Regions from separate parts of the Solibacillus sp. FSL W8-0474 genome, predicted to be linked through region 2. Evidence: a T-box and tRNA genes for the amino acid it is inferred to sense, from the RefSeq annotation. Region 2 holds a T-box; the other regions hold tRNA genes.
What was found. The T-box of region 2 lies ahead of ileS (isoleucine--tRNA ligase). A T-box ahead of a tRNA ligase gene usually reads a tRNA of that ligase, here a tRNA-Ile.

Region 1: it has a tRNA-Ile gene. The T-box ahead of ileS (isoleucine--tRNA ligase) is inferred to sense a tRNA for this amino acid. The anticodon was not compared.
Region 3: it has a tRNA-Ile gene. The T-box ahead of ileS (isoleucine--tRNA ligase) is inferred to sense a tRNA for this amino acid. The anticodon was not compared.

Annotation. Positions count from the first base shown of each region.
Region 1 is NZ_JBBOQJ010000001.1:2,947,828-2,958,132, forward strand. Features, by position in the region: gene menD (2-succinyl-5-enolpyruvyl-6-hydroxy-3-cyclohexene-1-carboxylic-acid synthase) at 1-1,674, opposite strand, end outside; gene NYE67_RS14840 (isochorismate synthase) at 1,667-3,049, opposite strand; gene NYE67_RS14845 (1,4-dihydroxy-2-naphthoate polyprenyltransferase) at 3,290-4,207, shown strand; gene NYE67_RS14850 (TraR/DksA C4-type zinc finger protein) at 4,246-4,593, opposite strand; gene NYE67_RS14855 (MerR family transcriptional regulator) at 4,659-5,417, opposite strand; gene NYE67_RS14860 (NUDIX hydrolase) at 5,580-6,203, opposite strand; tRNA gene NYE67_RS14865 (tRNA-Glu) at 6,274-6,345, opposite strand; tRNA gene NYE67_RS14870 (tRNA-Ser) at 6,348-6,438, opposite strand; tRNA gene NYE67_RS14875 (tRNA-Asn) at 6,451-6,526, opposite strand; tRNA gene NYE67_RS14880 (tRNA-Ile) at 6,540-6,616, opposite strand; tRNA gene NYE67_RS14885 (tRNA-Gly) at 6,629-6,702, opposite strand; tRNA gene NYE67_RS14890 (tRNA-Phe) at 6,708-6,783, opposite strand; tRNA gene NYE67_RS14895 (tRNA-Asp) at 6,789-6,864, opposite strand; tRNA gene NYE67_RS14900 (tRNA-Met) at 6,868-6,942, opposite strand; tRNA gene NYE67_RS14905 (tRNA-Ser) at 6,989-7,081, opposite strand; tRNA gene NYE67_RS14910 (tRNA-Ile) at 7,102-7,178, opposite strand; tRNA gene NYE67_RS14915 (tRNA-Met) at 7,185-7,258, opposite strand; tRNA gene NYE67_RS14920 (tRNA-Ala) at 7,284-7,359, opposite strand; tRNA gene NYE67_RS14925 (tRNA-Pro) at 7,368-7,444, opposite strand; tRNA gene NYE67_RS14930 (tRNA-Arg) at 7,450-7,526, opposite strand; tRNA gene NYE67_RS14935 (tRNA-Leu) at 7,544-7,632, opposite strand; tRNA gene NYE67_RS14940 (tRNA-Gly) at 7,638-7,712, opposite strand; tRNA gene NYE67_RS14945 (tRNA-Leu) at 7,758-7,842, opposite strand; tRNA gene NYE67_RS14950 (tRNA-Lys) at 7,860-7,935, opposite strand; tRNA gene NYE67_RS14955 (tRNA-Thr) at 7,942-8,017, opposite strand; tRNA gene NYE67_RS14960 (tRNA-Val) at 8,027-8,102, opposite strand; tRNA gene NYE67_RS14965 (tRNA-Glu) at 8,809-8,880, opposite strand; tRNA gene NYE67_RS14970 (tRNA-Ser) at 8,883-8,973, opposite strand; tRNA gene NYE67_RS14975 (tRNA-Asn) at 8,986-9,061, opposite strand; tRNA gene NYE67_RS14980 (tRNA-Ile) at 9,075-9,151, opposite strand; tRNA gene NYE67_RS14985 (tRNA-Gly) at 9,165-9,238, opposite strand; tRNA gene NYE67_RS14990 (tRNA-Phe) at 9,244-9,319, opposite strand; tRNA gene NYE67_RS14995 (tRNA-Asp) at 9,325-9,400, opposite strand; tRNA gene NYE67_RS15000 (tRNA-Met) at 9,404-9,478, opposite strand; tRNA gene NYE67_RS15005 (tRNA-Ser) at 9,525-9,617, opposite strand; tRNA gene NYE67_RS15010 (tRNA-Ile) at 9,638-9,714, opposite strand; tRNA gene NYE67_RS15015 (tRNA-Met) at 9,721-9,794, opposite strand; tRNA gene NYE67_RS15020 (tRNA-Ala) at 9,820-9,895, opposite strand; tRNA gene NYE67_RS15025 (tRNA-Pro) at 9,904-9,980, opposite strand; tRNA gene NYE67_RS15030 (tRNA-Arg) at 9,986-10,062, opposite strand; tRNA gene NYE67_RS15035 (tRNA-Leu) at 10,080-10,168, opposite strand; tRNA gene NYE67_RS15040 (tRNA-Gly) at 10,174-10,248, opposite strand; tRNA gene NYE67_RS15045 (tRNA-Leu) at 10,294-10,305, opposite strand, start outside.
Region 2 is NZ_JBBOQJ010000001.1:929,870-940,174, forward strand. Features, by position in the region: gene ftsZ (cell division protein FtsZ) at 1-697, shown strand, start outside; gene NYE67_RS04545 (sigma-E processing peptidase SpoIIGA) at 883-1,701, shown strand; gene sigE (RNA polymerase sporulation sigma factor SigE) at 1,718-2,428, shown strand; gene sigG (RNA polymerase sporulation sigma factor SigG) at 2,519-3,289, shown strand; gene NYE67_RS04560 (PRC-barrel domain-containing protein) at 3,397-3,636, shown strand; gene NYE67_RS04565 (YggS family pyridoxal phosphate-dependent enzyme) at 3,712-4,380, shown strand; gene NYE67_RS04570 (cell division protein SepF) at 4,393-4,929, shown strand; gene NYE67_RS04575 (YggT family protein) at 4,952-5,212, shown strand; gene NYE67_RS04580 (YlmH family RNA-binding protein) at 5,353-6,141, shown strand; gene NYE67_RS04585 (DivIVA domain-containing protein) at 6,237-6,782, shown strand; T-box leader at 6,850-7,146, shown strand; gene ileS (isoleucine--tRNA ligase) at 7,405-10,170, shown strand; gene NYE67_RS04595 (AzlC family ABC transporter permease) at 10,263-10,305, shown strand, end outside.
Region 3 is NZ_JBBOQJ010000001.1:402,550-412,854, reverse strand. Features, by position in the region: gene exaC (acetaldehyde dehydrogenase ExaC) at 1-361, shown strand, start outside; gene NYE67_RS02080 (DUF779 domain-containing protein) at 427-753, shown strand; gene NYE67_RS02075 (helix-turn-helix domain-containing protein) at 917-2,131, opposite strand; gene NYE67_RS02070 (S8 family peptidase) at 2,269-3,564, shown strand; gene NYE67_RS02065 (helix-turn-helix domain-containing protein) at 3,991-4,854, shown strand; gene NYE67_RS02060 (S-layer homology domain-containing protein) at 4,969-6,549, opposite strand; tRNA gene NYE67_RS02055 (tRNA-Glu) at 6,889-6,960, opposite strand; tRNA gene NYE67_RS02050 (tRNA-Asn) at 6,965-7,040, opposite strand; tRNA gene NYE67_RS02045 (tRNA-Ile) at 7,054-7,130, opposite strand; tRNA gene NYE67_RS02040 (tRNA-Gly) at 7,143-7,216, opposite strand; tRNA gene NYE67_RS02035 (tRNA-Phe) at 7,222-7,297, opposite strand; tRNA gene NYE67_RS02030 (tRNA-Asp) at 7,303-7,378, opposite strand; tRNA gene NYE67_RS02025 (tRNA-Met) at 7,382-7,456, opposite strand; tRNA gene NYE67_RS02020 (tRNA-Ser) at 7,510-7,602, opposite strand; tRNA gene NYE67_RS02015 (tRNA-Met) at 7,636-7,709, opposite strand; tRNA gene NYE67_RS02010 (tRNA-Arg) at 7,785-7,861, opposite strand; tRNA gene NYE67_RS02005 (tRNA-Leu) at 7,875-7,963, opposite strand; tRNA gene NYE67_RS02000 (tRNA-Lys) at 8,050-8,125, opposite strand; tRNA gene NYE67_RS01995 (tRNA-Val) at 8,136-8,211, opposite strand; rRNA gene rrf (5S ribosomal RNA) at 8,223-8,338, opposite strand; rRNA gene NYE67_RS01985 (23S ribosomal RNA) at 8,403-10,305, opposite strand, start outside.

The DNA.
Region 1 (10,305 bases), 2.0 Mb from region 2:
CTGCTTTACATTTTCTTCGCGATCAGTAAACACCTCAATTAGTTTTAAAGAGGCTTGTTTATTTGTTGCCAATGTATTGATAAGTTCAGCTTTTGTTTTTGCTTTTTCGTATTCCATATCGTACATGCTAGCAACCTGCTCGAATGTTAACTCAGTCGGTGTACCGAATAAATCCTCATAGTGTGCTTCTACTTTTGACTGGGGTAAATATGAGAATATTCCACCGCCATCATTGTTCATTACGATGACTGTGAGATCACAGTTCTGATAACGGCTTGCAATGAATGCATTTGTATCATGTAGGAACGCTAAATCTCCAATCAGTAAATATGTTTTACGCATTTTACGACCATTGCTAAAGCCAAGTGCAGTAGATGTCACCCCATCAATTCCATTGGCCCCTCTGTTTGCGAATATTTGAACTGATCGATTAGTTGAAAGTAAAAAAGTATCTATATCACGAATCGGCATACTGCTGCTTACGAATATGTCAGCTTCTTCTTCAATATTTGCAAACAGTGATTGAACCATTGCCCCTTCATCGTCAGCATAATCACTATATTTTTCTATAACATCCGATGCGAGTAAATCGGCCATTTTCCAAAACTGAACATATTCGATTTCAGCTACAGAATGTTGTAGCTCAATTTCACTTAGCCACTCCCCTGGAAGCGCATGGATAAAGTGCGTGGACATATGTGTAGAGTCTCTATACATTGGGTCCTCATCGATAATAATGTAGCTTTGCGGATTTGCTTGGACGATAAATTGCATTAAGAATTTCGATACTGGCTGTGCTCCGAAACGAATAACCGTTTGCGGACGGACATTTTGTTTGAAACGCTCATTTTTCATCAAGGCATCATATGTAGAAATTGCATACACTTGGCAATCCTCAGGTACTTCTGTGCGTAGATTCGATAAGCTTTCAATCATTACCGGCCACTTTACCTCACGAATAAAGTTCCATACATGATTGGTATCTGTTCCTAATGGCAATTCACCTATAATTATCATTCCATTTGTTGTTCGTTCCAAAATATGTGTCAACTCAGCGATCGCTTGCTTTGAAGGTATCAGCTCATTTGTATAGCTTTTTATATAACTGGACTTCGGCAGCATATCTTTAAAATCGATCATTAATGGTTCACGGAATGGAATATTCAAATGTACCGGTCCAAATGGTGCAGTTGTTGCAATATTTACCGCGCGGACAGTATGACGCTCAATAAATGGCAACGTTTGCGGCGCATTGTCTGGAATCGGGAATTCAGCTGACCACTTTACGTTTTCGCCGTAAAGTCGTACTTGATTGATCGTTTGTGGTGCACCCACTTCTCTTAATTCATGTGGACGATCAGCTGTTAAAATGATTAAAGGCACCCTTGCATATTTCGCTTCGACAATTGCTGGGTAGTAGTTTGCAGCTGCCGTACCTGATGTACATAGTAATACAACAGGTTTTGCCGTAGCTTTAGCTAAACCAAGTGCATAAAAAGCAGCTGCGCGCTCATCCACTTGTCGATGCATCTCCAACTCCTTTGTTGAAGCAAATGCATATGCAAGCGGAGTAGAGCGAGAGCCAGGACTAATAACGACTTTCTCTACACCAGATGCTACTAAAGCCGATACAATTTGATATACATAATTTGATAATATTTCACGCTCATTCATGTAATTTACCTCCAAGCGCCCGTAGCATCGGACGGAATTTCACGAGCGTCTCTTCATATTCCGATTGCGCTTCTGAATCTGCTACAATCCCACCGCCTGCATATAAGTATGCCTTATCCTGTACTAAAGCAGCAGAACGAATTGCTACAGCGAATTCCCCATTTCCATCTGCATCAATCCAACCAATAGGTGCTGCATAAAGCCCTCGATTCATCGGCTCGTACGCGCGGATCATTTTCATTGCCTGTTCGCGAGGCACACCCCCTAATGCTGGAGTTGGATGTAAATGTTTCACTAGCTGTAAAATCGTTGCGTCTTTATTTAAATTCCCTTCAACAGGAGTATATAAATGCTGAATATCTCTGATTTTCAAAAGCTTCGGTCCATGAGGCACTTTAACATCAGTACAATTTTTTTCAAATATGTCAGTAATCATTTCAACGACATAATGATGTTCACCAAGGTTTTTCATATCATTTAGTAGGCTTTGTCCCAATGCTTCATCAGCTTCTGCAGTTAATCCACGCTTTATTGAACCCGCAACACAAGAAGAATAAGCTCGTCCATTTTCTACTTTTACTAAACGTTCTGGAGATGCACCATAAAATAATAAATCACCGTGCTCTAAGCCAAATAGATAACTTTCCGGTTGCTCATGAACAACATGCGATAAAATTTGCGGCGATGTAATCGCTTCCTTAAATTGCAATGCTAAAGAACGCGCAATTACTACCTTCTGCGCTTCGTTATCTTTTATTAAACTTGTCACTTTGTGAATGGAATTTAAATAGTCTTCCTTAAATGGCTCCATATAGCTGGTCATCGTCGGCTTTGCATATGTTTTAACTTCCTTTACTTGTGCCGCATGAATTAGCTCATCACGCTCTTTACGCAATGTCTCAAAAGTCTTGGCGCTATTTGCTTCATCTGTAATATAGTTAATTGTTACATACGCTTTATCATTTCGAATGACTAACTGATGGGTTGCTACTGTAAAATAGCTTTGCGGGAAGTTTGTCCATTCTGCTGATACTTCATTTTGTGGGTCAAATGTGAAACCACCAAAAAGAATAGGCTGTAGGTGCTGATCTTCTTGCACAATTTGACTAGTTAGCTTTTTCCAATGTTGCTCAACTAAATCAAAACGGGAGTCAGATGCATTATTTTCTATTGTGTATGCATGACCTAAACCGACCAAAGTGAAAGTTTTTTCACGATTTTGCCAGTAATTGCGTTTTCCTTTATATTTCTTTTCACCCGCTGCAAAAAACGCTAAAGCGGATAAACGACTTACTTCGATTGTTTCTATATAAAAAATTTGTTTTGAATTTAAGCCTACTTCGATTTCAGTGGCGTTGTACCACTTGTGTTGCATGAAAATTCCCTCCGTCATGTTGCAAATTCACTAAGTATGATGCAATTACCACGTTTTTTAATACGTGCTAAAATTTTTATAATTTGCTCAATTTATTTGCGTTCGTTCTCTAAATAATACCTCTCCTATCATACCATTTTTCAAGCAATCGTTACATGTATTCATGCTTCACTCTGTTCTTTTTGTTGTAATTGCTTTACAATAGTTTAGATAATTGTATTTGGTAAGGAGCGTTTTTTTATGACAAAAGTCGTTGAAGCGGACAAAGGGTTTAAAGTTTGGTGGCATTTAACGCGTCCCCATACATTAACAGCTTCATTTGTACCAGTATTACTAGGTACTTCAATGGCACTTGCAATAGACCATGAAACAATTCATTTTGGATTGTTTTTTGCAATGCTTATAGCTAGTATGCTCATTCAGGCAGCTACAAATATGTTCAATGAATATTATGATTATAAGCTTGGACTGGATAACGAAAATTCAGTCGGCATTGGGGGTACAATTGTCCGGCACGGTGTAGCACCGAAGACAATTATGATGATTGCGCTAAGCTTTTATGGAGTGGCGATGCTTCTAGGCATATACATATGTGCGATGACTTCGTGGTGGTTAGTAGCTGTTGGTCTTGTTTGCATGCTTATTGGCTACTTGTATACAGGTGGTCCATATCCGATTGCCTATTCACCTTTTGGGGAGTTAGTTTCCGGAGCTGTTATGGGGATGGGTATTATTTTAATCGCCTTCTATATTCAAACAGGGGAAGTAACACTCGATGCAGTATTAATCTCAGTTCCTAGTATGATTTTAGTGGGAGCAATTATGCTTTCCAATAACATCCGTGACATAGTAGGAGATACTGAAGGCGGTCGCAAAACGATGGCTATATTGGTCGGCCGTCATAACGCCGTAACGATACTTGCTGCATTTTTTGTTGTATCTTATATTTGGATAGTAGGTCTCGTTTTTCTTGGGCATTTAACACCATGGGCTTTACTTGTATTATTAAGTGCGAAAAAGCCAATCGATTCCATTAAACTATTCCGTGCTAAAGAAAAGCCTTTAGAAGTAATGCCTGCTATGAAGTTTACTGCACAAACGAACACTATTTTTGGTTTCCTTTTGGCGATTGGTTTATTGTTTTCATATTTTCTTTAAAAGTAAAGAGGCATGTTGTCATCAACATGCCTCTTTTATTATTCCACATTTTCTTTTTCTGCATGATCAACACATGTTAAAGCTGTAGGAATCGCTTCTAAACGTCCAAACGGAATGTTTTCACCACATACAGCACATTTTCCATATGTACCCTCATCCATTGCAGTTAATGCGGTTTTAATTCTCTCGATTTCTTCTTCCTTCAATTCATTTAACGTAAGTTCCGTTATAACTGTTGTCAAATCCGTAGCTGCATCAGCTGGATGATTATCAATCGCGGATAACTCTGTTTCCTCAACAGGCAGTTCTTCATTGATAAACTGCTCTAATGTCGCAAGCTCATCCTCTAATGTGTGACGTAATTGTTGTAATTGATCGCTATTCATATTAAATCCCCCTTTTATCTGGTAATTAAATATTACCTAAATGAGGATTTCTAAAACATCTCTACTTATTTAATCGCTGTATATGCACTAATTGCATCATGCAAAAATAGAGTAGCACCTTTACCAACCTGTTGATCATAATACGAAATAAAGCGCTCATCGTATATATACATTTGTGCTAATCCTAGATGCGCTTCTTTCGTATATTTTGCCCAAGAAAAGCTTAACCAACGTTTATGAAGCTCTGCAACCTCCATAGCAATTGCTGAAGTAGTATCTCCTTGTTCCATCGCTTCTTTTAAACGTTCAAACAACTGCTTCTCTAACTGCTGCATAGCTTCGTATTGTTCTTCTGACATATTTTTCAGTTTGCCGTAGCTTGCTTCAACTTGTTCCTCACCATATTTTTCACGAATTTCCTGCCCATAGTTTTGTTCGTTTTCTTCCACTAATTTATTTTTGAACACTTTAAACTTCTCTTCATTTGTCATTTTAATATCCCCTTCCAACATATTGATTGTTTGATTTATTGTCTCAAGTAAATTATCGAGATAATTTCTTTTTTTTTGTATAAGCCCGTATTGTTTTTTTAACACTTCTTTTACTTCAAAATTTGGATCGTTTAATAAATTTTTAATCTCCTCTAGCTTAAAATCTAGCTCCCGATAAAATAGAATTTGTTGAAGTCGATCAATATCAGATTGATTATATTTTCTATAACCATTTTGCTCGACCGCTGAAGGCTTTAACAAGTCAATTTCATCATAGTACCTTAATGTTCGTGCACTTACACCAGATAACTTTGCCAACTCATTTACTAGCATGCCATCACCTCTTATTTAGTACTATAAAGGATGACGTAACGTAAAGGTCAATTGAAATTTGTTATAAATTGAATTTTTATTTTCAAATATAATTGGTGAAAGGATGATTTTTCAAAATCAATCGATATTGCACTATAAAAAAAAGGAAGCATTCCTAATCATTTAGGGTGCTTCCATAAAATTTTTCATTCTAGAAATTAACTCACTCAAGTACATTCTCGGTAATGTAGACATTTGTTTTAAACTAATATTTTTCACTTCAAAACATTTAACATCATTTTCATAGCGATATCCTGTCACTTCAACTTCCTTCACTGCTTCTTGAGCCAATTGCATAAAATGTTCCCATTTAGCACGATACATTCCATCAACTTCTTCACGTTGAATGGAAAACTGCTCAAATCCTCCTACCAACTCAAAAACAAAAATATTGGCAAATTCATTATCTTTTATTAATTCATTTTCGATACTATATGGAATTACTCCGAATGATTTTAATTGTGAAAACTTAGCAGTAATACCTATTTCCTCTTCAAGCTCTCGCACTCCATCTTCTACAGTTTCTGTAGAAAGTAAATGACCAGCAGCAGTAATATCGTATTGGCATGGGTAATCCTTTTTATATTTACTTCTCAGTTGAAAGTAAATATGCCACTCTGCATTAATTTTTTCAATAACCCAACAATGGAATACTTCATGCCAATATCCTCTTTCATGAATTATTTCACGATGTTCAACACCTATTTCTTTATAGTCTTTATCAAACATTTTTAAAAGCTCTGTCAAATTGTCATCTCCTTATATACAAAAAAGCTAAGTACTTTTCTAAGTACTTAGCTTTTCCTCTTCTTATGTATGACCCGTACGGGATTCGAACCCGTGTTACCGCCGTGAAAGGGCGGTGTCTTAACCACTTGACCAACGGGCCCATGGCGGAGACAGAGGGATTTGAACCCTCGCGCCGCTTACGCGACCTACACCCTTAGCAGGGGCGCCTCTTCAGCCTCTTGAGTATGTCCCCATGAATATAAAATGGCTCCGAAGGCAGGACTCGAACCTGCGACCTGCCGGTTAACAGCCGGATGCTCTACCAACTGAGCTACTTCGGAATAATGAATTATTTGGTGGGCCTAAATGGACTCGAACCATCGACCTCACGCTTATCAGGCGTGCGCTCTAACCAGCTGAGCTATAGGCCCTTATTTAAAAACTGGAGCGGGTGATCGGAATCGAACCGACAACATCAGCTTGGAAGGCTGAGGTTTTACCACTAAACTACACCCGCATAAATGGTGGGTTTGGACGGAATCGAACCGCCGACACTTAGAGCTTCAATCTAATGCTCTACCAACTGAGCTACAAACCCACAAATGGCGGTCCCGACCGGGATCGAACCGGCGATCTCCTGCGTGACAGGCAGGCATGTTAACCGCTACACCACGGGACCATTTGGTTGCGGGGACAGGACTTGAACCTGTGACCTTCGGGTTATGAGCCCGACGAGCTACCACTGCTCCACCCCGCGATAATACTATTTTCTTTAACCCTGCTTTAGCTACCCAGTAAATAAATGGAGGAGGTAGAGGGATTCGAACCCCCGCGCGGTGTTACCCGCCTGTCGGTTTTCAAGACCGATCCCTTCAGCCAGACTTGGGTATACCTCCATAATTACTATTGATTTAACTGGTGGACCTTACAGGACTCGAACCTGTGACCGGACGGTTATGAGCCGTCTGCTCTAACCAACTGAGCTAAAGGTCCTTAAGATAGCGGCGGAGGGAGTCGAACCCACGACCTTTCGGGTATGAACCGAATGCTCTAGCCAGCTGAGCTACACCGCCAGGATCTTTATTGGTTACATATTTATGGTGGAGCCTAGCGGGATCGAACCGCTGACCTCCTGCGTGCAAGGCAGGCGCTCTCCCAGCTGAGCTAAGGCCCCTTAAATAATGGTCGGAATGACAGGATTCGAACCTACGACCCCTTGGTCCCAAACCAAGTGCTCTACCAAGCTGAGCTACATTCCGAAATTTGGCGCGCCCGGCAGGAGTCGAACCCACAACCTTCTGATCCGTAGTCAGACGCTCTATCCAATTGAGCTACGGGCGCAAATTATATAGTAAAGATGGTGCCGAGGGCCGGAATCGAACCGGCACGGTGATCACTCACCGCAGGATTTTAAGTCCTGTGCGTCTGCCAGTTCCGCCACCCCGGCATTTTTGGAGCGGAAGACGAGGTTCGAACTCGCGACCCCCACCTTGGCAAGGTGGTGTTCTACCACTGAACTACTTCCGCAAAATGCATAAGATATTTTTACTCTGACAGTATTTGAAATTAAAATGGTGCGGGTGAAGGGAGTCGAACCCCCACGCCTTGCGGCGCTAGATCCTAAGTCTAGTGCGTCTGCCAATTCCGCCACACCCGCAGCAGACAATATAAAACTGGTGAGCCATGAAGGACTCGAACCTTCGACCCTCTGATTAAAAGTCAGATGCTCTACCAACTGAGCTAATGGCTCTCTAAATGGTGCCGGCGAAAGGAGTCGAACCCTCGACCTACTGATTACAAGTCAGTTGCTCTACCAACTGAGCTACACCGGCATTTAGAAATGGTGGAGGATGACGGGCTCGAACCGCCGACCCCCTGCTTGTAAGGCAGGTGCTCTCCCAGCTGAGCTAATCCTCCATGGGATATTCATCTTTTAGTTTATGTAATGTTTATCCTTTCTCTTAAGGACAAGATTTATAATATCAGTATTCTCGAAATAATGCAATACTCTTTTTAAAAATTTTTTCAAAAATAATATTTTTTTCTATGTTTACAATAACTTGTCTCAATTTCTAATAAAACCGATTACTTAGCATAACGAAATTTTAATATTTTTTCTCCATTTTTTCAATAGTTGTTTTCATTTTTTATAAATATAAATCATATTTGTATATTATGAATATTATTTCTGAATAATAACATTTAAATTTATATGGTATTTCATGTACTTTTAACTATATATTTCAAAAAATAAATTTAATTAATGTAATATAAAATGAGTAGATTTGTTATCTAATCCCTCTATTACTTTAATTACTTAGTCTTTATATCCTCGCTTTTAGAAAAGCTCCAATGGTATTATTTCTGTATTAGAACGAAGGAGACTACATCAATCTCATTGTTGAAAGGTTTACCTATAAGTATACAATAAAAGCTTTCTAGGACATTGTTAATTCAAATAAGCAGTTATTTCACGGGATTTGTACTATGCTTTATTGCTTGCCAAATTAAAACACACTTTTATTCATTTGTCTCTTCTTAATATTATAGAACCATATTATTAAAGTATATAAAAAACGCTAAGTACTTTTCTAGGTACTTAGCGTTTTTCTCTTCTTATGTATGACCCGTACGGGATTCGAACCCGTGTTACCGCCGTGAAAGGGCGGTGTCTTAACCACTTGACCAACGGGCCCATGGCGGAGACAGAGGGATTTGAACCCTCGCGCCGCTTACGCGACCTACACCCTTAGCAGGGGCGCCTCTTCAGCCTCTTGAGTATGTCCCCATGAATATAAAATGGCTCCGAAGGCAGGACTCGAACCTGCGACCTGCCGGTTAACAGCCGGATGCTCTACCAACTGAGCTACTTCGGAATAATGAATTATTTGGTGGGCCTAAATGGACTCGAACCATCGACCTCACGCTTATCAGGCGTGCGCTCTAACCAGCTGAGCTATAGGCCCTTATTTTAAAAACTGGAGCGGGTGATCGGAATCGAACCGACAACATCAGCTTGGAAGGCTGAGGTTTTACCACTAAACTACACCCGCATAAATGGTGGGTTTGGACGGAATCGAACCGCCGACACTTAGAGCTTCAATCTAATGCTCTACCAACTGAGCTACAAACCCACAAATGGCGGTCCCGACCGGGATCGAACCGGCGATCTCCTGCGTGACAGGCAGGCATGTTAACCGCTACACCACGGGACCATTTGGTTGCGGGGACAGGACTTGAACCTGTGACCTTCGGGTTATGAGCCCGACGAGCTACCACTGCTCCACCCCGCGATAATACTATTTTCTTTAACCCTGCTTTAGCTACCCAGTAAATAAATGGAGGAGGTAGAGGGATTCGAACCCCCGCGCGGTGTTACCCGCCTGTCGGTTTTCAAGACCGATCCCTTCAGCCAGACTTGGGTATACCTCCATAATTACTATTGATTTAACTGGTGGACCTTACAGGACTCGAACCTGTGACCGGACGGTTATGAGCCGTCTGCTCTAACCAACTGAGCTAAAGGTCCTTAAGATAGCGGCGGAGGGAGTCGAACCCACGACCTTTCGGGTATGAACCGAATGCTCTAGCCAGCTGAGCTACACCGCCAGGATCTTTATTGGTTACATATTTATGGTGGAGCCTAGCGGGATCGAACCGCTGACCTCCTGCGTGCAAGGCAGGCGCTCTCCCAGCTGAGCTAAGGCCCCTTAAATAATGGTCGGAATGACAGGATTCGAACCTACGACCCCTTGGTCCCAAACCAAGTGCTCTACCAAGCTGAGCTACATTCCGAAATTTGGCGCGCCCGGCAGGAGTCGAACCCACAACCTTCTGATCCGTAGTCAGACGCTCTATCCAATTGAGCTACGGGCGCAAATTATATAGTAAAGATGGTGCCGAGGGCCGGAATCGAACCGGCACGGTGATCACTCACCGCAGGATTTTAAGTCCTGTGCGTCTGCCAGTTCCGCCACCCCGGCATTTTTGGAGCGGAAGACGAGGTTCGAACTCGCGACCCCCACCTTGGCAAGGTGGTGTTCTACCACTGAACTACTTCCGCAAAATGCATAAGATATTTTTACTCTGACAGTATTTGAAATTAAAATGGTGCGGGTGA
Region 2 (10,305 bases):
GAAGGAAGCCGTTGATACATTAATCGTTATACCAAATGATAAATTATTACAAATTGTTGATAAATCAACACCGATGCTGGAAGCCTTCCGTGAGGCAGATAATGTATTGCGTCAAGGTGTACAAGGTATTTCGGATTTAATCGCTACACCTGGTTTAATCAACCTGGACTTTGCTGACGTAAAAACAATCATGTCTGATAAAGGTTCAGCATTGATGGGTATTGGTATTGCTGCAGGTGAAAACCGTGCAGTAGAAGCAGCGAAAAAGGCTATTTCTTCTCCATTGCTTGAAACATCGATCGATGGGGCAAAAGGTGTTATTATGAACATCACAGGTGGAACGAACTTAAGTTTATTTGAAGTTCAGGAAGCAGCAGATATCGTACAATTAGCTTCAGATGAAGAGGTTAATATGATTTTCGGTTCTGTTATTAATGACAACTTAAATGATGAAATAATTGTTACTGTAATCGCAACAGGGTTCTCTGACGACTTTATTGTCCAAAAACCACAGCCTGTGCGTCCGTCAATTGGAGCGCGCCAACAAGCTGCGACACAACAGCAACCTTCACGTATGCAAGAACCGGTACAACAGGAAGCGCCGCGTCAACAGCAGCAACAACAACAGCAATCAAACTATCAACAGGATGATGCGCTGGATATTCCGACGTTTTTACGTAATCGTCGCAATCGCTAATTATCAATCCAATATACAATATAAAAGCTAGTTTAACGTTTCGAAATGGAAACGTTAAGCTGGCTTTTTTTGTCGAATGCTTTTGAATGAAGTAATACTATGTCATACGATTATTGGGTTTTACTGCAACGGTTAGACAAAAATCTCGCATTTGCTTTGATAATCTTGTTTTAGGAGGACAATACATGTATGCAGAATGGATTCTTTTAATGAACTTTTTAATGAATCTCGTATTACTAAAATTTACAGCAACTATGACTAACGCCATCATTCCAATTTGGAGATTAATTTTAGCAGCCTTTTGTAGTGCGATGATTGCTGTGTTATTTATGGGAAACATCTTTATGTTACTTGTAAGTTTCATCTTACTATTAGGTATTGCTTTTTCATTTAAATGGAAAATATTTTATGAGCAAGGCAAGTGGATATTGATTGCTACTTTGCTCGCTGGTGGATTATTAACAGCATTACAGCCATTTTTGCTTGCATCTCCATTTTTCGCATATATTTTTATATGTTTCGGCATAGTATGTATTAGTTTGACAGTAATGAGAAAAGGCTGGTTTCAAAAATTGCAGCAAGTTGCACAAAGTCGTTATGTGACAACTAGTAAAGTTGAATTACTGGATATGCAATTAGAGCTATTAACGTATATCGATACAGGGAATGAATGCACGGAACCTTTTAGCCAAGCACCCGTACATTTTATTTCATTTAAAACCGTTCAATCTATGTTATCCGAGGAATTTAACAAATGTTTGCTTGCATGGAACGAACAGGAGCCTTACTCATTGACAATGTTTTCAAAAGAGGTACAAAAACGAATACGTATAGTTCCGATTACCACGGTACAAAAAGGCACAGTACTTGTACCAGCTTTCCGTGCCTCGATTAGTGTTGGCGATAAAGCGTATTCAAACCACTATGTTGTTTTTACGAAAAATGATGCGCGCTTTCCGCAAAATGCCCAAATGATTGCACATGTGTTTGTCCTAACGAATTAATAAGGGAGGATCGATATTGCTTAAAAAAATTCAATCGATAATTTTAAACATACTGAGCTACTTTAGAAGAAAAAAAGGGACATACTATATAGGGGGACATGATTCATTGCCTATTCCATTAACTAGAGAAGAAGAAGTTGTCGTAGTCGAAGCCTTTATGAATGGTGACTTGCATGCCAGAGATATGTTAATTGAAAGAAATTTACGTTTAGTCGTTTATATTGCAAGACGTTTTGATAATACTAGCACACCGATAGAGGATTTAATTAGCATAGGTTCAATTGGGCTTATTAAGGCAATTGAAACATTTAATTTAGATAAAAATATAAAATTAGCCACATACGCATCACGCTGTATTGAAAATGAAATTTTAATGCATCTACGTAAGACGAGCCGTATGAAAGGCGAAGTTTCCTTTGATGAGCCGTTAAATGCTGATGCAGATGGCAATGAATTATTACTATCAGACATACTAGGTACTGAGGAACATATTATTACATTAGACGTAGAACGTAAAATTGAACGTCAGCACATGTTCAATGCCATTAATCAACTAACTCCAAGAGAAAAATACATTATGGAATGCCGTTTTGGATTAAACGGGAAGGACGAAATGACGCAAAAGGAAGTAGCAGATCATTTAGGCATATCGCAATCATATATCTCTAGATTAGAGAAAAAAATCATTTTAGATTTACGGGAATATTTAAACGAACCAATTGCATAAGATGGTTAATTTTGGCGCGCATAGCAATGGACAATTCGGACAAAATGATTGAAAAGACAAAAGACAATCAAGTTCGGAAGGTGAAGTTGTATGCGTACAAAAGTGGAATTATGTGGTGTAGATACATCAACATTACCAGTACTAAAGCCAGATGAAATGAAGGATTTATTTATCCGATTACAGCAAGGGGAATTGGTTGTTCGTGAGCAATTGGTATTTTGCAATCTACGGTTAGTGCTCAGCATTGTCGGTCGCTATGCATATCGTGGTGAACAGGCGGATGATTTATTTCAGGTAGGTTGCATTGGCTTAATGAAAGCAATTGATAATTTTGATTTAAAGCATAATGTCCGATTTTCGACATATGCTGTACCGATGATTATGGGAGAAATTCGCCGCCATTTAAGGGATCACCATGCATTGCGTGTTTCCAGATCACTGCGCGATATTGCATACAAAGCGATGAAAGCGAAGGAACAATTTATTGCAGAAAATTTAACAGAGCCTACTATCGAGCAATTAGCTCAGGCTATTGAGATGAAAAAAGAAGATGTTCTATTTGCACTGGATGCAATTCAGGACCCCATGTCATTGCAGGAGCCTATTTATTCTGATGGCGGTGATGCTATATTTATGATTGATCAGATCAAAGATAAAGTAACAGAGGAACATTGGGTCGGTTCAATCTCACTGCAAGAAAGCATGAAAAAATTAAATAGTAGACAAAAAATGATTATAGAAAAACGCTTTTTCTTAGGCGAAACACAAACTGAAATTGCTCAATCTCTAGGTATTTCACAGGCACAGATTTCAAGATTGGAAAAAAGTGCAGTAGAAATGATGAAACGTGATTTTCGTTAAATAGATAGAAATGATGAAGGACTGTCCAACTTGTAGGGCTGTCCTTTTATTCTATATTCACATACTTATTCGAAATGTAATTTAAATTTCAAAGAGAGGATGGAGGAATGCGTTTTTCAACCGTTCAGGAGAAGGAAATTATTGAAGCGACAAGCGGAAAATTTATAGGTTATATTGTGGACGCAGAAGTAGATGAAAAGGAAGGGGTCATCACGGCTTTTATAATATCTCCACCAAAAAAGTTTTACCATTTATTTCAAGGGGAAGAGTTAGTGAAGAAGATTGCTTTTAGTCATATACTCACAGTTGGAAAAGATGTTATATTAGTGAAATCATACGATGATTAGTTCACCCTATTCATTGAAAATTCCAGTGTGCCTTGATACAATGTAAGAAACTATTGTTGTAAAGTTGGGAAAAAAGTGGCGAAAATCGAAGAAAATCTATTAAATATTCAAAAACAAATAGTAAACGCTAAACAACGAGCAAATACAGATCAAACAGTAAACATTATCGCAGTGACAAAAGAAGTAGATATCGCTCGTACTAAAGAGGCTATAGAAGCTGGGCTAACAAACTTGGGAGAAAATCGCCCTGAAGGCTTAATGAATAAATTACAATCTATAAATTCAAATGTTTCCTGGCATTATATTGGCTCCCTGCAGACGAGAAAAGTAAAACAAGTCATTAATGATATCGACTATTTACATTCGCTTGATCGTTTAAGCTTAGCTGAGGAAATTGAGAAAAGAGCTACAAAAGCTGTGAAATGTTTTATACAGGTGAATGTTTCGGGAGAGGAATCGAAACATGGCTTAACGAAGCAGCAAGCGCTGGATTTTGTGAAGCAACTTGAGCAATTTTCAAAGATTATAGTAGTGGGTTTAATGACAATGGCTCCTTTTACAGAAGACGAAACCGTTATAAGACAAGTGTTTAAACAGTTAAAACAATTGCAACAGGAAATGTCACAATTGAACATACCAAATGTACCTTGTACTGAATTATCGATGGGCATGTCAAATGACTACGAAATTGCAGTTGAAGAAGGGGCGACATTTGTTAGGATTGGAACAGCTCTTGTTGGTTAAGGAGGGTTTAATGTGAGCATTAAAAACATTTTTGATAAATTCTTCTATTTAGAGGAATTGGAAGAAGAATATGATCAAGCTCAAACGCAAACATCGCAAAAACAAACACCAAAAGCTGTACACAGTGATTCACAGCAGTATTACCAGGATTCAGGGCACAAGCAACAACCACAACTCATTCAAAATCGAATGAAAAAGGAGCGTAAAATGCAACAGCAACCACCACGCAATGAAGTTGTTACGCAAAATCATAACAATGTTGTGAGTTTACAGGCTGCATCGTCATCAAAAAATTCAAAACTTGTTCTAATAGAGCCTAGAGTATATGCTGAAGCACAGGATATCGCAGAACATTTAAAGAACAAGCGCGCTACCGTAGTTAATTTACAGCGAATCGATCGTGACCAAGGGAAACGAATTATCGATTTTTTAAGCGGAACAGTGTATGCTTTAGGTGGAGATATTCAACGTATTGGAAATGATATTTTCTTATGTACACCAGAAAACGTAGAAGTATCAGGAGAAATTTCTAATTTAACGTTTGAGTAATTAAATTTTGTGAGGTAAAAAAATGATTATATTTTCAATTGTAAATACAGCATTTATTGTGTATCGCTTTATGCTGATTGGTTACATATTAATGTCTTGGATTCCAGCACTACAAGATTCAGCAGTTGGTCGTTTCCTTGAAACAGTATGTGAACCTTATCTAGGTTTTTTCCGTAAATTTATTCCGCCGATTGGTATGATTGATATTTCACCAATTGTAGGTTTATTTGCATTAGTATTCATTGAGCGTGGCGTTTATAGCGTACTAGCATTTTTCTTATAATATAATTGCAAGAACTCCTGCCAATGTAGGAGTTTTCTTTATTTTAATAAAGAAATATAAATTAATGTTTTACGAGAAGTTTATTTTAAAAGAAAAGTGGAAAAAATAGAAAGACATTCTATAAGAAAGTAGGCATAATGATGGAGCATTTAATACAACATTTCCGCAAAGATGAGCAACCATTTATTGAGCAGGTAATCGGTTGGCAACGTGAAGTAGAGGATCGTTACGCCCCAAAGCTGACTGATTTTTTAGATCCGCGACAACGTTTTATCGTGCAATCCATCATTCAGCAATCGGAAGATCTTCAAGTGTTTACAGAAGGAGTTTTTGAAGAGGCAGAGCGCAAGCGCATGTTGATTGCCCCTTCCTATTTACAGCCGGAAGAATCAGATTTTCAAATAGAAGTTTATTCGTTAAACTATCCATCAAAATTTGTGCAGCTCCGCCATCCTGATGTATTAGGTGCACTTTTGTCCATTGGCTTGGATCGTGGAAAGTTTGGGGATATACGACTTAGTGAAAATACAGTGCAATTTGCATTGGCAACAGAAATAGCTGATTATGTAAGAGCAAACTTATCGGGAATTGGCAAAGTAAAGGTGCATGCTGAAGTAGTAAACCCTGATACACCATATATTTTAAATGAGGAGCAATGGAGTGAAAGTTCACATACTGTGTCATCGATGCGTTTAGATGTTGTACTTGCAACAATTACCAATATTTCACGGCAAAAGTCGCAAAGTTTAATTCAGGCAGGCAAAGTAAAAGTAAATTGGACAGTGCGTGAAGCGGTCGCCTTCGAATTACAGGAAGGGGATATTATTTCTGCGCGCGGCTATGGACGCATGAAAGTCATCATGACAGAAGGGCGAACGAAAAAAGATAAAATACGTTTGCAAGTAGGACGTTTAGAGCAAAAAGTATAAATTTTCATCTGTTTTTGGGGAAATATGATGTTATTCATTAGAGAAACGATTATAATACTCTTAAGAACATACGTAAAAAAGGAGAGTAGAACGATATGCCATTATCCCCTCTTGATATACATAATAAAGAATTTACGCGTGGATTCCGTGGATACGCTGAAGACGAAGTAAATGAGTTTTTAGATCAGATTATTAAAGACTATGAAATTATTTTGCGTGAGAAAAAGGATCTGGAAGAGAAAGTGAAAATGATGTCTACTCAAATGAATCATTATAATTCTTTGGAAGACACATTACAAAAGTCGATTATCGTTGCACAGGAAGCTGCGGGTGAAGTACGTCGCAACTCAGAAAAAGAGGCAAAATTAATCGTCAAAGAAGCCGAGAAAAATGCAGATCGTATTGTAAATGATGCCTTAACAAAAGCACGAAAAATTGCAATTGAAATTGACGAATTAAAAAAGCAATCTAAAGTTTTCCGTAATCGTTTTAAAATGCTGGTAGAAGCTCAACTAGATTTGTTAAATACGGATGATTGGGATCGTTTGTTAGAATATGATGTCGATTTAACGGAAATACAGGATAATAATCGTCATGAGACTAATGAAGATAGTCAAAATGATGAAAATGCGGTCTATTAATAGTGGGGGCTTGACATTTCATCTAGCCTTTTCATATACTGAAAAATAATGAATAGGATGCATAATGCATCATGCGTTGACGGAGACAGTAAATTTAACATTGTGGTTTAGCGATTCGAGGACGGTGAGAGCTCGAACGAAGCAGGTTAAAATGAAAATCACTCCTGAGCTAAATAGCTGAAATTACAACTTTATGAAGCAGGCGTCCAAGACACCTCCGAAATAAAGAAATTCCTCTGGCAAAAGCTAAAGTGTAATTGTTAAGTAAGCTATTTCGTAGAACACGACGTTACAGTGTCTAATGAGGCTATATTTTTAGCGAATTTAGGGTGGTACCACGAGACTAATGCTCCTCGTCCCTTTTCTATAAGGGATGGAGGGGCTTTTTTGTTGTTTGAAAAGTATCCAAATCCTTTAGAGCGTTAATAAAATTATGATTAGTATAGAACGCTAAATCATTTGCTTAAACGTTGATTGGAATGGAGGGGAGATGGAACGAATGCTAAAATCGTCACGTCCTGTGACAACGCATTCGTGACCAACATAGTGTTGGCCCCCGACCCGGAATGGAAATCAACAATCAGTAATCAGCAAGCAATAAGATAATTAGGAGGAATTTTAAATGGTAGAGTATAAAGATACGTTATTAATGCCGAAAACCGACTTCCCGATGCGCGGAGGATTACCAACGAAGGAGCCGCAAGTTCAGGCACAATGGGATGAAATGGACATCAATAAATTGGTGTTAGAGCGCACAAAAGACCGTCCACACTATGTATTACATGATGGTCCTCCATATGCTAACGGTGATATCCATATCGGGCATGCATTAAACAAAGTATTAAAAGACATGATCAATCGTCAAAAATCGATGACAGGTTTCCATGTACCTTATATTCCAGGGTGGGATACACACGGTTTACCAATCGAGCAGGCGTTAACGAATAAAGGTGTTAAGCGTAAAGAGATGTCGGTAGCAGAATTCCGTCAGCTTTGTGAAAAATATGCTTATGAACAAGTTGAAAACCAAAAAGGTCAATTCCGACGTCTAGGTGTACGTGGTGATTGGGAAAATCCTTATATCACATTAAAACCGGAGTTTGAAGCACGCCAAATTGAAGTTTTCGGTAAAATGGCGGAAAAAGGCTATATTTACAAAGGGTTAAAACCTGTTTACTGGTCACCATCTTCTGAATCTGCATTAGCAGAAGCAGAAATTGAATATAAAGACGTTGAATCTTATTCAATCTACGTAGCATTTGGAATTAAAGATGCAAAAGGTGTAGTTCCTGCAGATGCAAAATTTGTTATTTGGACAACGACACCATGGACAATTCCAGCAAACTTAGGGATTTCAGTAAATCCTGAATTCACATATGCTGTAGTTGAAGCAAACGGCGGCAAATATATCGTAGCGAAAGATTTATTAGATAAATTAGCTTCTACATTCGGTTGGGAAGATGTGCAAATCGTTCAGGAAGTAAAAGGCGCAGACCTTGATATGATCGTAGCGGAGCATCCAATTTACAAACGCGATTCATTAGTAATGGTTGGTGAGCACGTAACGGCTGAAGCTGGTACAGGATGTGTACACACAGCACCAGGTCATGGTGAAGATGACTATCAAGTAGGTAAACAATACGGCTTGGATATTTTATCACCAGTCGATAACGGTGGTTGCTACACGGATGAAGCGCCAGGCTTTGAAGGATTATTCTATGAAAAAGCTAATCCAATTGTAATTGAAAAATTAAAAGAAGAAGGCGCGTTATTGAGCGTTTCTAAATTCCAACACTCATACCCACATGACTGGCGTACAAAAAAACCAGTAATTTACCGTGCAACACCACAATGGTTCGCATCTGTAGAAATGTTCCGTAATGAGTTATTAGATGCGGTTTCTGCAACTGAGTTTACACCTGCATGGGGTGAGACACGTCTTTACAATATGATTCGTGACCGTGGTGACTGGGTAATTTCCCGTCAACGTGCATGGGGTGTACCAATTCCAATTTTCTACGCAGAAAATGGCGAACCAATTATCACACCTGAAACAATTGCACATGTTTCAAAATTATTCCGTGAGCACGGTTCAAATATTTGGTTCCAGCGCGAAGCGAAAGAATTATTACCGGAAGGCTTTACGCATGAAGGTAGCCCGAACGGTAAATTTACAAAAGAAAATGACATTATGGATGTTTGGTTCGACTCAGGTTCATCGCACCAAGGTGTACTTGCAGAACGCGGTATGAAATATCCGGCAGACCTTTATTTGGAAGGTTCCGACCAACACCGTGGCTGGTTCAACTCGTCACTAATCACATCTGTTGCCATTAATGGTCATGCACCATATAAAGGCCTATTAACACATGGCTTCGTATTAGACGGTGAAGGACGCAAAATGTCAAAATCACTAGGAAACACGATTGATCCAATCAAAGTTATGGGTCAATATGGTGCCGATATTATTCGGATGTGGGTAGCATCTGTTGATTATACAGGTGATGTTCGTATTTCAATGGATATGCTGAAGCAAGTTTCTGAAACATACCGTAAAGTTCGTAATACACTACGCTTCCTGCACGGTAACGTTACAGACTTCAACGAACTGACTGACCGTGTGGCATATGAAGATTTACGTGAAATGGATCAATATATGTATATGCGCTTACAAGATGTTATTAAAACAGTTCGTGCTGCATATGACCGTTATGATTTCTCGACAGTTTATACAACAGTGAATAACTTCGTAGCGATCGAATTATCTTCTTTCTATTTAGATATTGCAAAAGACGTTGTATATATCGAAGGAAAAGATAATAAATACCGTCGTGCGATGCAAACAGTAATGTATGACACATTAATGGCGTTAGTAAAATTATTAACTCCAATTATTCCACATACTACAGAAGAATTATGGAGCTACATTGAATTCGAAGGCAAACCACAATCTGTCCAATTAACAGACTTCCCTGAAGCTGTGGAGCAAGAAAATTTTGCCGAATTACGTACAAAGTGGGCGAAAGTAATTGTAGTAAGAAATGAAGTATTAAAAGCGTTAGAAGAGGCGCGTAATGCTAAAACAATCGGTAAATCATTAGAAGCAAAAATTTCAGTTTATGCAGATAGTGAAACAATCGAACTGTTAAATGATGCAAATATCGACTTTGCACAGCTTTCTATCGTTTCTCAATTCTTTATCGCCGGCAGTAAAGAAAATGCACCGGAAGAAGCTTTAGTACTAGAGAAAACAGCTTTAGTAGTAGAAAAAGCAGACGGTGAAAAATGTGAGCGTTGCTGGACAATTTCAGAAACAGTAGGTACGAGCGAATCACATGCAACTTTATGTAAACGCTGTGCGGATGTTGTAGAAGACTATTACGTATAAAAAAATTAGAACGCTGTTGCCGATAAGGTAATGGCGTTCTTTATAGCATTTTTAGTTTTCTGAAAAATAAAAAATTTAGGAGTGATATAGCTTTGGCACAAGTAGAACAAAGGCTATTTACACCTGATACATTCA
Region 3 (10,305 bases), 530 kb from region 2:
AACAGTATTCAAAGGTCACAACAAAATGCGTATCTTCCAAGAAGAGATCTTTGGTCCAGTTCTTTCTGTAACAACTTTCTCTACTTTCGAAGAAGCTATGGAAATCGCTAACGACACTGAATTCGGTCTAGGTGCTGGTGTATGGTCACGTAACATGGATACAGCTTACCGCGCTGTTCGTGGTATCCAAGCAGGTCGTGTTTGGACAAACACTTACCACCAATACCCTGCACACGCTGCATTCGGCGGATATAAAAAATCAGGTATCGGTCGCGAAAACCACTTAATGATGTTAGACCACTACCAACAAACAAAATGTATGTTAGTAAGCTACAACAAAAACGCTCAAGGTTTCTTCTAAGCCGAAGCGGACTATTAGAGGATGCGCTTTTATAGTGCATCCTCTTTTTTATAGGAGGGTGCTTTATGGAAAAGTTAGTTGCGACTGAAAAAGCGGTTGAGGTTATTGAGCTGTTGAAGACAAAGCATGGGAAGTTAGTTTTTGAACAGTCTTCCGGATGCTGTGATGGCACGGTGCCGATGTGTTTCCAAGCGAACGGTCATTATATTAGCAGTCAGCTTGTATTCATCGGGGAAATTGCAGGTGTTCCCTATTACATCGATAAGCAGCAGGCGGAGTATTTAAAGCATATGCAAATTGTTGTTGATGTAATGGAAGGACGCGGTGCTTCGTTTTCATTGGAAAGCGCGGAAGGCTTTGCTTTTTTAATGAAGTCAAAGGTAATGAAATAATTGTAAAACGCCACCCAGTAACTTATATAAAGCTTCTGAATGGCGTTTTTTTATTAGGATAAAACTGGGGGATAAATTGGGATAGACAATGTCACCAATGTCACACTTAATAATAATAACGATAATTTAATGTTTTTCTTCATAGTCTTCGTCTCCTTTATTGTTAAATGAATTGGATTGCTTTTTCAAACTTCTTTTCCTGTCGATAGTACTCACCCAATAAATAAGAAAACTGCTGATGGATTACTTTAAATTCTTCATTATTTGCCGTAAACGGAATTAACCTCCCTTCTAAAAAACCCATTGCTTTCTTTTCTTCTCCTTTGAGCAAATATAAATAAAAAGAAGCAAATAAATTAAAACTTAGTTTTTTCATATTTTTTGCTTCTTCCTTTAAAATAGTAAAGGTTTTCAGGCTCTCTTCCCCTAGATTGAGGCGATATTGTGTAAAACCTAAATTGTATAAACAAAATAAATAGTTATCGCTGTTCTTTTCCATTAAAGAAGCACTTTTTTCAAAGTAGACTAATGCACTTTCATATTCTCCTCTAATTTGATACAAATCTCCTAAATTATGATAGATAGCAGGCAGTAGCTGCTGTTGCTGCAAAAGTTCTACATTCCTCAATAGATGTTCATAGATTTCGATTGCTTCATGAAATACTTTTCCTTGAGAATAATAAAGCGCCAACGACATTGATGTATAAATAATTCTTTTAAAATTAAACTGGTCCTTATAAAATTGAAGGGCTTTTCTCCCGTAAATAATCGCCTGGCTTGTCTCTTCTAGCCGTCCTTTTATTAAAGAGAAATGGTAATAAAACTCCCCTTCCAGTGACCCTAGTTCCGGATGTATGTAAAGAATTTGAGTAAGTTCTACAGCTGCTTCAGCATACTTCCCTCTTGTTATTAAAACTAATGCAAAATAGTAAGAATGTAAATATTTCTCATGTTGGGAAAAATTCTGACGGTGGGCATTTAGCCACTTTAACTGGTCTTCTGCCAATTTATATTCATTAATAAACACATAATAACGCAATTTATAAAGCTCATATAAAAAAATACATTCAGTAAAACCGATAATTTCTTCGTATTTTTTTAATTTTTCCATTATTTCTATCGCTTTTTCATTCTCTAAGTAGTTTATATGTTTTTGTAAATCATTCAGTAATATAATAATATTCTGCTCGCTGATTTCTACATCATGTATATTAATATTCAACCGTTCCAGCAACAGACGAATTGTCTCGCTATTCGCTTCCTTATTGTTATTCTCAATTTTGCTTAAATGGGGAATTGAGCAAATCCCTGCTGCCACCTCATTTTGTGTCATTCCCAGCTTTGTACGATAGTACTTAATTAATGATCCTACTTTCATACAAATAAACGCCCCTTTCAAATAGCTAGGTATTTTATCCAGTATACTTAAATTTTTCCCAATAATCAAAAAAATGAAAATATGATAGATTCAAATAGTAATCTTATCACTCATATTTGAAAAGGGGTCAGGAAAAAATGAAAAAATTTAAAAGTACATTATTAGGTCTTTTGATGGCGGGAGCTTTAGTAAGTCCCGTACAGGCGACAACACTGAATACCGAAGATAGCTCGGCAAATAACGTCGGTCAGGAAAAATTCCGCGTATATGTTGAAGCCAATAACCAATCGGCAAAAGCATCAGCAAAAGCACAGTATTCCGTTCGCTGGGAGTTAACAGACAACGGCTTTTCTACTGAAATGAATGAAAAACAGTTCGAAGCATTACAAAAGAACAAAAATTTCACAGTTACAAAAGTTCCTGTCGTTACATTAGATACAATTAATCTGGAAAAGGATTATACATTAGAAAATAAAGAGCCGGATGCGTCGATTTATGCTAGAGCTTCCCAGCAAGTACCGTGGGGAATTAAAGCAATTTACAACAATAACTCGTTAACATCAACATCTGGCGGTAGTGGTATTAATATCGCCGTACTGGATACGGGTGTTAATACTTCTCACCGGGATCTAGCAAACAATGTGGAGCAATGTAAAGACTTTACGACTGCGACATCACTTGTGAACAATAGCTGTACTGACAGAAACGGGCATGGCACACACGTTGCCGGTTCAGCATTAGCTAATGGAGGAAGCGATAGAGGCGGTGTTTACGGTGTTGCACCAGATGCCGATCTTTGGGCTTACAAAGTATTAACAGATAGCGGTTCTGGATATTCGGATGATATTGCTGCAGCAATCCGACACGCAGCAGATCAAGCAACTTCTACTCGTACTAAAACAATCATTAATATGTCACTGGGTTCTTCAGCCAATAACAGCCTTATCTCAAGTGCTGTCAACTATGCATACAGTAAAGGTGTTTTAGTTATTGCTGCAGCCGGTAATTCAGGCTATGCGCAAGGGTCAATTGGTTATCCAGGAGCATTACCGAATGCAGTTGCAGTTGCTGCTCTGGAAAATGTACAACAAAATGGAACGTACCGTGTAGCTGACTACTCATCTCGCGGATATGCCTCAACAGCAGGTGATTATGTAATCCAGCAAGGAGATATTGAAATTTCAGCTCCAGGTTCGGCAATATATTCTACATGGCATAATGGCGGTTATAACACAATTAGCGGCACATCAATGGCTTCTCCTCATGTATCAGGTTTAGCAGCAAAAATTTGGGCTCAAAACCCGTCATGGTCTCATACGCAACTGCGCTCTAACCTACAAACAAGAGCAAAGGCTGTAGACATTAAAGGTGGTCACGGTGCCTCTACAGGCGATGACTACGCTTCAGGATTCGGTTTCGCCCGCGTTCAGTAATTAATAGAAATATAAATTAAGTTTATTAACAATAGTAGCCAAACCGAGACCACAGTTTTGGTTTGGCTGCTATTTTTTATCGTTTTAAATGAAACTATTTGATATAACATGGCGAATGTACGACGTACTTGATTACTTTACATAAAAAAACACCAATTTTCACATCTAGGAAGATGTAAAATTAGTGTTTCAAAAATTAATAACTCTAAGTAATATTCTTTATTTTTTCTAAGTATAGAGTGAATCTTTGGCAAGTCGATATTTACTGTAGAAACCTTAGAATACATCGATACCTATTAACCATACATCTAATGCTGTAACTAATGACATTAAAATTTCCATCTTAATCCCCCCTTTCCCTTAAAAATATTACTATATTTTGAAAAAAAGTAGTAATATTATTCGTATACGAATAGGAGGTAGTTTATGTTTTTATCAAATGCAGTCCGTGATGTACGTTTATTAAAAGGAATGACTCAACGGGACGTTAGCGAGGGAATTATTTCTCAAGGTACATATTCAAAGTTTGAAAAAGGAACTGCAGATATCCCTACCCAAGCATTAATAGGTATCTTGAATAATCTTAATATCGATTTGGAGGAAGTACTCTTTATCGCAAACGGCTATAGCTATACAGAAGAAGAAAAACTGTACCGTGAGTTTTTTAGATTTTCTGTTACAAATACTAATTCATTGGAAGAGTTCATTGATAAGTGTGAAAAATATTTGGAAGTAAGGAACGAATCAACAATTGCTTTCCTTCATCAAATTTCGAAATTTTTATTAGAAGCTTTTCGAAATGAGGATATATATTTCAACAAATCTCAGGCGCTTCACTTTTTAGATTTCTTTTCTAACAAAGAACAACTATTTATAAAGGACTTATATATAATAAACGCTATTTTCTTCCTTTTCCCGGTAGAAGTAGCCCATTTAACAATTGAATATGTCGAGAAATCCCTTAAAAAGTATAAAGATTTCCAATCAATTAACCGTATAGAAGTTAACTTCAGACTGAATTATAGCTTAATGTTAATAAAGGATAAATTAGAAGATAAAGCTTTGCAGCAACTTGATCTACTTATACCTAAAGTAAAAAGTTTTAAAATGCATTATCAAATGGCTATCGTCTATATACGCAAAGGAATTTGCCTATATAATTTAAATCAAAAAGAAGAAGGTGCCGACTATATCCAGCGGGGGTTATTAATATTGGAAACTATCGAAGAACATGAATTATATAGTCACATGCAAAAGGAAATTAACAAGTATCGATTAAGTAACTCGTAAATTTCCTAGGTTAACTTCTTCCAAATAAAAAAGCGTACCGATTCTTTAAATGAACCGGTGCGCTTTATTTAATGACAGATGCCCTTAATTGGCCACCCTTTTACCTGTTTACTATTATAATTCACAAGCCCAACCATCTTTATCCCCGTCTCTTGCTGCTGCATAAGCAGGGTGAGATGAGCTGACACCAGAAGGGTAATATTTACGCATTTCTGTACAGTTTTTAAATGAAGTCGGTGCTCCCGGAATAACGTAAATACCTGAGCTTACATCACCTATTGGTTTCGTAGGCGTTGTTGGTGTTGGTGTTGTTATCGGTACAATGAATTCTTTTGCATTAATCGAATACGTTTGACCATTTGTTGTAGCAACAATTGTACCTGCCTCAGCTGTTGCATAAGCTTTTGTACCGATTGTTTTAATATTTGCCACCACTTCTTTATGTGGATGACCATAGCTGTTGTCTTTTGCGTAGCTTAAAACAATCGCTTCAGGCTTAACCTTTTTCAAGAATGACAGTGAGCTACTTGTACTTGATCCGTGATGACCCGCTTTTAATACCGTTACCGACACATTATATGCCTTTGAGATTTGTGCCTCTACTTCAGTGTCAGCATCACCCATTAATAAAAATGATACATTTTTATACGTAAGCTTCAATACAATGGATGCATCGTTTGTGTTACTTGTCTTTGCATCAACTGCTAAAACTTGTGTTTTTACTTCACTATCTAAATTAATTGTTTCCCCAACAGTTGGTTCTTTATAGCGGATATTTTTACTTAAAACAGTTTCCAGTAATTTCTCATACGTCACTGTTGTATGAGATTTACCACTGTTGATAAACTCCCCTACCTCAAACGCTTGAATAACTGCATTTAACCCGCCGATATGATCTGCATCAGGATGAGTTGCGACAATGTAATCGAGCTTCTTCACATTTTGTGCTTTTAAGTACGAAACAACTGTATTGCCATAATCCTTTGTCCCGGCATCTATAAGCATTGTTTTACCATTTGGCGCCTGAATGAATATCGAGTCCCCTTGTCCTACATCTAAAAAGTGGACTTTCATTTTTTTCGATGAGTTTAGGTTTTCCTGATATTTCACTGCTCGTGCTAGAAAGGCAGAAATATGTGCGCGCGTTAAATTATTGGCTGGTTTAAACGTACCATCCTCATAACCGGTTGTAATTTTTGCTGCTGCTAATTGGCTCACGGCTTCATATGCAGTATGCCCTTTTTTCACGTCTTTGAAAGTTTTCGTACCGTTAGGCAGATCGAATGCACGTGCAATAAACGCCGCCATATGTCCACGCGTTACTTTTGTCGTCGGCTTAAACGTACCATCTGTATAGCCGTTGATAATCCCTGCTTCCACAGCAGATTGAATATAGCCACTATTGGCATGTGTTTTGGGTATATCTTTGAACTTCGTGGCACGTTTTGTACCATCCAGTCCGACAGCCTTTGCTACCATGACTGCTACTTCCTCACGCGTCACAATATCCTTCACACCATACGCTTTTTTGTCTGCAGAAATAATACCTTTATTTAATAAATAAGCTATATCATTATAGTTACTATGCTTTGGCGGTACATCAGTAAAGACCTGTTCCGCCTGTGCAGTGGTTGCTGGTAAAGACATTGATATTATAAGAATCAATGTTAGTAATGCACTAAATATTTTATTCATTTTTTAACCTCCTGCTATTAATTATAGGTTTTTTAGAATAGAAAGGAAGTTATTTTCAAATAATATATAAGGTTATTTAATACCACTTGTGGATATTTAACCCTTACTTTATAGAATGCTTCCAATATTGGAGGAGAAACATTATTGAGTCGCAACTTTAAGATGTTAAATGAATTTTTATTTTCTGATTATTGTTTATAGTATGGATTGGTAATAGGTATGTTATGTTTCAATAAAATTTTATTTTTTCATTTTTTATCTTTAATTTTGAACCAAAGCAATAGCATCGTATTCCTGACAAAAATAAAAAACATGCAGCCTATGCTACATGCTTTAAAATGACCCGTACGGGATTCGAACCCGTGTTACCGCCGTGAAAGGGCGGTGTCTTAACCACTTGACCAACGGGCCTATTTGGCTCCGAAGGCAGGACTCGAACCTGCGACCTGCCGGTTAACAGCCGGATGCTCTACCAACTGAGCTACTTCGGAATAATGAATTATTTGGTGGGCCTAAATGGACTCGAACCATCGACCTCACGCTTATCAGGCGTGCGCTCTAACCAGCTGAGCTATAGGCCCTTATTAAAAAACTGGAGCGGGTGATCGGAATCGAACCGACAACATCAGCTTGGAAGGCTGAGGTTTTACCACTAAACTACACCCGCATAAATGGTGGGTTTGGACGGAATCGAACCGCCGACACTTAGAGCTTCAATCTAATGCTCTACCAACTGAGCTACAAACCCACAAATGGCGGTCCCGACCGGGATCGAACCGGCGATCTCCTGCGTGACAGGCAGGCATGTTAACCGCTACACCACGGGACCATTTGGTTGCGGGGACAGGACTTGAACCTGTGACCTTCGGGTTATGAGCCCGACGAGCTACCACTGCTCCACCCCGCGACAATATTATTTCTTCTCTTGCTTAAATATGTATTAATACCATATAGATAAAATGGAGGAGGTAGAGGGATTCGAACCCCCGCGCGGTGTTACCCGCCTGTCGGTTTTCAAGACCGATCCCTTCAGCCGGACTTGGGTATACCTCCAAAATAATTAGATGAATCTATAAATCCATAAGATGGCTACCGAGGGAGTCGAACCCACGACCTTTCGGGTATGAACCGAATGCTCTAGCCAGCTGAGCTAGGTAGCCATAAGTATTATTTTATCTTAATTTTAATGTGGTTATTTATTGCTGATATTCTCAAGCAAGCTACATTAATATATATGGCGCGCCCGGCAGGAGTCGAACCCACAACCTTCTGATCCGTAGTCAGACGCTCTATCCAATTGAGCTACGGGCGCTTATTATTAAAAATGGTGCCGAGGGCCGGAATCGAACCGGCACGGTGATCACTCACCGCAGGATTTTAAGTCCTGTGCGTCTGCCAGTTCCGCCACCCCGGCATTTATAATATAGAAGTAATAACTACTTCAGTAATAAGCTATACATAGGATATTTTTATTCTGACAGTATATAGTTTATAAAAAACTGGTGAGCCATGAAGGACTCGAACCTTCGACCCTCTGATTAAAAGTCAGATGCTCTACCAACTGAGCTAATGGCTCTTGCATAAAATGGTGGAGGATGACGGGTTCGAACCGCCGACCCCCTGCTTGTAAGGCAGGTGCTCTCCCAGCTGAGCTAATCCTCCAAAAAAAATAAGCGAAGCGATGTCCTACTCTCGCAGGGGGAAGCCCCCAACTACCATCGGCGCTAAAGAGCTTAACTTCCGTGTTCGGTATGGGAACGGGTGTGACCTCTTTGCCATCATCACTTCACTATTGAAAGAATTTCATTCTTTCAAAACTGGATAAACGGTTCATTGAATTTGTGCAATAAAATGTGGTTAAGTCCTCGACCGATTAGTATTCGTCAGCTACATGCGTCACCGCACTTCCACCTCGAACCTATCTACCTGATCGTCTTTCAGGGGTCTTACTTACTTGCGTAATGGGAAATCTCATCTTGAGGGGGGCTTCATGCTTAGATGCTTTCAGCACTTATCCCGTCCACACATAGCTACCCAGCGATGCCTTTGGCAAGACAACTGGTACACCAGCGGTGTGTCCATCCCGGTCCTCTCGTACTAAGGACAGCTCCTCTCAAATTTCCTACGCCCACGACGGATAGGGACCGAACTGTCTCACGACGTTCTGAACCCAGCTCGCGTACCGCTTTAATGGGCGAACAGCCCAACCCTTGGGACCGACTACAGCCCCAGGATGCGATGAGCCGACATCGAGGTGCCAAACCTCCCCGTCGATGTGGACTCTTGGGGGAGATAAGCCTGTTATCCCCGGGGTAGCTTTTATCCGTTGAGCGATGGCCCTTCCATGCGGAACCACCGGATCACTAAGCCCGTCTTTCGACCCTGCTCGACTTGTAGGTCTCGCAGTCAAGCTCCCTTATGCCTTTACACTCTTCGAATGATTTCCAACCATTCTGAGGGAACCTTTGGGCGCCTCCGTTACTCTTTAGGAGGCGACCGCCCCAGTCAAACTGTCCGCCTGACACTGTCTCCTACCCCGCTAAGGGGCATGGGTTAGAAGTTCAATACAACCAGGGTAGTATCCCACCGACGCCTCCTCCGAAGCTGGCGCTCCGGGATCTCTGGCTCCTACCTATCCTGTACAAGTTGTACCAAAATTCAATATCAGGCTACAGTAAAGCTCCACGGGGTCTTTCCGTCCTGTCGCGGGTAACCTGCATCTTCACAGGTACTATAATTTCACCGAGTCTCTCGTTGAGACAGTGCCCAGATCGTTACGCCTTTCGTGCGGGTCGGAACTTACCCGACAAGGAATTTCGCTACCTTAGGACCGTTATAGTTACGGCCGCCGTTTACTGGGGCTTCAATTCACAGCTTCGCTTGCGCTAACCGCTCCTCTTAACCTTCCAGCACCGGGCAGGCGTCAGCCCCTATACGTCACCTTACGGTTTTGCAGAGACCTGTGTTTTTGCTAAACAGTCGCCTGGGCCTATTCACTGCGGCTTCTCTAGGCTATGCACCCAAAGAAGCACCCCTTCTCCCGAAGTTACGGGGTCATTTTGCCGAGTTCCTTAACGAGAGTTCTCTCGCACACCTTAGGATTCTCTCCTCGACTACCTGTGTCGGTTTGCGGTACGGGCACCTCTCACCTCGATAGAGGCTTTTCTTGGCAGTGTGAAATCAGGAACTTCGCTCATAAGAGCTCGTCATCACAGCTCAACGTTAAAGTATGCGGATTTGCCTACATACACGCCTTACTGCTTGAACACGCGCAACCAACGGCGTGCTTACCCTATCCTACTGCGTCCCCCCATTTCTCAAACGGTGAGGAGGTGGTACAGGAATATCAACCTGTTGTCCATCGCCTACGCCTATCGGCCTCGGCTTAGGTCCCGACTAACCCTGAGCGGACGAGCCTTCCTCAGGAAACCTTAGTCATACGGTGCATGGGATTCTCACCCATGTTTCGCTACTCATACCGGCATTCTCACTTCTAATCGCTCCACCAGTCCTTCCGGTCTGACTTCAACGCTATTAGAACGCTCTCCTACCACGCATACTCAAAGTATGCATCCACAGCTTCGGTGAATCGTTTAGCCCCGATACATTTTCGGCGCAGCGTCACTCGACCAGTGAGCTATTACGCACTCTTTAAATGATGGCTGCTTCTAAGCCAACATCCTGGTTGTCTAAGCAACGCCACATCCTTTTCCACTTAACGATTACTTGGGGACCTTAGCTGGTGGTCTGGGCTGT